2 regions of the Thalassospira sp. MIT1004 genome follow, and region 2 is predicted to be linked to the other one. Evidence: predicted binding sites of a transcription regulator. Region 2 holds the regulator's gene; the other holds the start of a gene.

Region 1 (2,187 bases), on a different contig from region 2:
AAAACCATGAGCAAATCCGCGCGGAACAAAAATCTGGTTCCAGTCATCGGCGTTGATTTCGGCAATAACCGATTTGCCAAGTGTTGGCGAATTGGGACGAATGTCGACGGCAACGTCTAGGATTCGACCGCGCAGAACCCGAACGAGTTTGTCTTGGGCATACGGTTCGCGCTGGAAATGCAGGCCGCGCAAAACACCGGGGCTTTTGGAAAAGGAATGGTTATCCTGAACGAAATCCTGCGTGATTCCGGCCTGTGAAAACTCCTCCTGATTATAGGTTTCGGAGAAGAATCCCCGCTCGTCTTCGAATTTTCTCGGGAAGAGCAGTTTGACCTCGGGAATTTCCAGAGATTCGATCTTCATAAAATCACCATTTTGGGACCCAAGTGGTCCAGTCGGGCTAATGACCTGCAAGACGAATATCCTACTTAGCATAACTTATAAAGATGCGTTGGGGATTTGGTTAAATCAACGCCAATGAGTTTATGCTGGCGAATGAAGAATTTCGGAAATCGTGTCACAATATTGCCCTTTGTCATGTGAGGTGTCGCGTGATAGGCATGGCATCAGAAAATGATCGTGGCGCGGCGCGTGGGCGAAGCGCGTCGGCTTCATTCTCGCAAGTGCGAGAAAATCCCCAAAATCATGATATTTTTGCGTCCTTTTGCTCTCTTCTGTTGACAAATTCCGATGGCTTCAATACATGCTGTTAGCACTCGCCGGGGGTGAGTGCTAATACGGGCTCATCCCGGTTAGTTTTAGTTTAAAACGAGCCTTAGCTTAAACACGGAGTTGTCTAACATGAAGTTCCGTCCGTTACATGATCGTGTGCTGGTCCGTCGTGTCGAATCCGACACCAAGACTGCCGGTGGCATCATTATCCCGGATACCGCGAAAGAAAAACCGCAGGAAGGCGAGATCATCGCTGTCGGTTCCGGTGTTCGCAAAGAAGACGGCTCGCTTGTCGCGCTTGACGTCAAGGCTGGTGACAAGGTTCTGTTCGGCAAATGGTCGGGCACCGAAGTCAAGGTCGATGGCGAAGAGCTGCTGATCATGAAAGAGTCCGACATTATGGGCATCATGGAATAAGTCAGCCTTTTGGTGACTTAAATCCACGTTCATCCGTCTCATAGAGAGGAAAGAATATTATGGCTGCTAAAGAAGTGAAATTCTCCACCGACGCCCGCGCCAAAATGCTGCGCGGTGTCGACATCCTTGCTGATGCCGTTAAAGTGACGCTCGGCCCGAAAGGCCGTAACGTTGTCATCGAAAAATCCTTTGGCGCACCGCGTGTGACCAAGGACGGTGTTTCGGTGGCCAAGGAAATCGAACTTTCTGACAAGTTCGAAAACATGGGCGCACAGATGCTGCGTGAAGTGGCTTCCAAAACCGCCGATCTGGCTGGTGACGGCACCACCACCGCAACCGTTCTGGCACAGGCAATCGTTCGTGAAGGCAACAAGTCCGTTGCTGCAGGCATGAACCCGATGGACCTGAAACGCGGTATCGATCTTGCGACGACCAAAGTAATTGAAGCCATCCAGAGCCGCGCACGTAAAGTGTCGGGCAAGGACGAAATCGCACAGGTTGGTAACATTTCGGCCAACGGTGACCGTGAAGTCGGCGACATGATCGCTGAAGCCATGGAAAAAGTTGGCAACGAAGGTGTTATCACCGTCGAGGAAGCCAAGGGCCTGCACACCGAACTCGACGTTGTCGAAGGCATGCAGTTTGATCGTGGTTACCTGTCGCCGTACTTCGTAACCAATCCGGAAAAGATGGTTGCCGAACTCGACAACCCGTATGTTCTTCTGTTCGACAAAAAAGTTTCCTCGCTGCAGCCGCTGCTGCCGCTTCTGGAAGCTGCCGTTCAGTCGGGCAAGCCGCTTCTTATCATTGCTGAAGACGTCGAAGGCGAAGCTCTTGCGACCCTCGTCGTCAACAAGCTGCGCGGCGGTCTGAAAATCGCTGCTGTCAAAGCACCGGGCTTCGGCGATCGTCGCAAAGCAATGCTCGAAGACATTGCCATCCTTACCGGTGGTCAGGTTGTCTCAGAAGATCTTGGCATCAAGCTTGAGAGCGTTACGCTCGATATGCTCGGTACCGCGAAATCGATCACCATCACCAAAGAAGAAACCACCATCGTTGATGGTGCCGGTGAGAAAGCCCAGATCGAAGCCCGCGTTG
Region 2 (2,187 bases):
CATATTTGGAAACACCTGTCTCAATGGAAACGTCGCGAAGCTGATCGAAATTACGGCCGGATGGACGCATGGGGTCTGAACCTCTTTGTTCTGGGTCGGATCAACCTGCATGGCTGATCAACGATGGCTGAAATTGCGGCCAAAGCTACTGAGCATCGTATCAAAGGTCCAGCAGTTTCCCCGAAAATAACGGCAAAATCCCAGCAACACTATGCCTCAGATCCACGCGCAAAAACCATAAATGGCACTCGATTCGCGACGAATTCAAAGATTTGGCAGGACTAACTTCCTGATTGATACCATCGTTTGCCCGTCCTCCGGCTATCACCAATCTGCCAGCTTCATTGACGCCTGCCCGCCACCTCACTAAATTCCACGCAACACATTTGGTTTTGACAGGTTTAACATGGCGCTGTTTGACGACACATTGCTGGGCGACATGAACGCGCGATCCCGCGAAGTCTTTCGCCAGATCGTAGATGCCTATGTCGAAACCGGCGAACCGATCGGATCACGATCCATCGCGCGCCGCATGTCAGAAAACCTCTCGGCGGCGACCATCCGCAATGTCATGTCCGATCTTGAGGAAATGGGGCTTCTGGTTGCCCCCCATATTTCGGCCGGTCGATTGCCAAGCGAGAAAGGCCTGCGTCTTTTCGTCAATGCGCTGATGGAAGTCGGTGATCTACCAAATGCCGAGCGCGATCAATTGACTAAAAATTGCGAGCAGGCCGGATATTCCCTTGATCAGATGCTGGGCGAGGCCACAAGTATGCTTTCGGGGCTGTCACGCTGTGCAGGGCTTGTGGTTGCACCGAAAACCGATGGCATCCGTTTAAAACAGATTGAATTTGTTGCGCTTTCGCCGGGCAAGGTCCTTGCGGTTCTGGTTTCGCAGACCGGTAATGTTGAAAATCGTATCCTTGATGTTCCGCCCGATTTGCCGACCTCGGCATTGACAGAAGCATCGAACTATCTAAATACCCGGTTGGCCGGAAAGACACTTGATGACGCCCGGCAATTGATGAGTTTGGAACGCGACCGCATCAAACAGGAACTCGACGAATTGTCGGCTGGACTGATTGATGCCGGACTTGCGACATGGGCCGGCGGGGTCAAGGGTTCGTCCCTGATCGTAAAGGGCCAGTCGCAATTGCTTGAAAATATCGACACGATCGAACAGCTCGAAACCGTAAGAAGGCTGTTCAACGTGCTCGAAGCACGCGATCAGATGATTGAATTGCTTGATGTCACCACGATTGCCCAAGGTGTGCAGATTTTCATCGGGTCCGAGAACAAATTGTTCGGCGGATCGGGGCTTTCGATGGTGATTTCGCCCTATCAGAATGCCGAAGGCAGCATTGTGGGCGCAATCGGGGTTGTCGGGCCGACCCGGATCAATTATGCCCGGATCATTCCGCTGGTCGATTACACCGCCAAGCTGGTCGGGCGACTGATTGGATAAACGTTGGCGCTGCGTGTCAGGCCACACAAATTGAAGGTACAGGTTAGCCATGTCGGAAACCGCAAAGAACAACCAGGACGATCTGCATGATGCCGCGTCGGCAGAAGAAACTGCCGCAGAGGATGTCGTCTCAGAAGCAACCGAAGCCGAAGGTGGCGAAGCCACCACAGATCCGGTTGCAGCACTTGAAGCAGAAGTTGCTGAGTTGAAAGACCGCCTATTGCGCGCCGCCGCCGAGGTGGAAAACACGCGCCGTCGCGCGAAGAAAGACGTCGAGGACGCCGGGAACTATGCGATTACCAAATTTGCCCGCGAACTGCTTGATGTAGGTGACAACCTCCGCCGCGCCCTTGAGGCTGCTGGCGACACGTCCAATGCCGACCCGACGATGAAAAAGCTGGTTGAAGGCGTTGAAATGACCGAACAGACGCTTCTTAAGGCACTGGAAAAGAACGGCGTTGAAAAGCTTGAACCGCTTGGGGAAAAACTTGACCCCAATCATCATCAAGCCGTGTTTGAAATGCCAAATCCTGCTTATCCAGACGGCCATGTCGCCCAGGTAATGCAGGCCGGTTACGTGCTCAAAGGTCGCCTTTTGCGCCCGGCAATGGTCGGGGTCACCAAAAACCCCGCCGGTCAGGAAGCCGCAAAAAACGACGAACCTGGCAGCAATGTTGACACCTCTGCCTGATAGCGCTGGCTGATTGCCGGTCGGGAATCCG

The links. The regulator HrcA, encoded in region 2, represses chaperone genes, less so after heat shock. The targets are predictions, from matches to a motif close to GTTAGCACTCNCCNNNGGNGAGTGCTAAC.
Region 1: the regulator HrcA is predicted to act here: its motif matches at 709-737, upstream of groES (co-chaperone GroES).

What each region holds. Positions count from the first base shown of each region.
Region 1 covers NZ_MCAO01000042.1:426,329-428,515, forward strand. Annotated here, with positions in the region: gene rfbC (dTDP-4-dehydrorhamnose 3,5-epimerase) at 1-363, opposite strand, end outside; gene groES (co-chaperone GroES) at 802-1,089, shown strand; gene groL (chaperonin GroEL) at 1,149-2,187, shown strand, end outside.
Region 2 covers NZ_MCAO01000033.1:238,906-241,092, forward strand. Annotated here, with positions in the region: gene rph (ribonuclease PH) at 1-70, opposite strand, end outside; gene hrcA (heat-inducible transcriptional repressor HrcA) at 407-1,465, shown strand; gene grpE (nucleotide exchange factor GrpE) at 1,515-2,156, shown strand.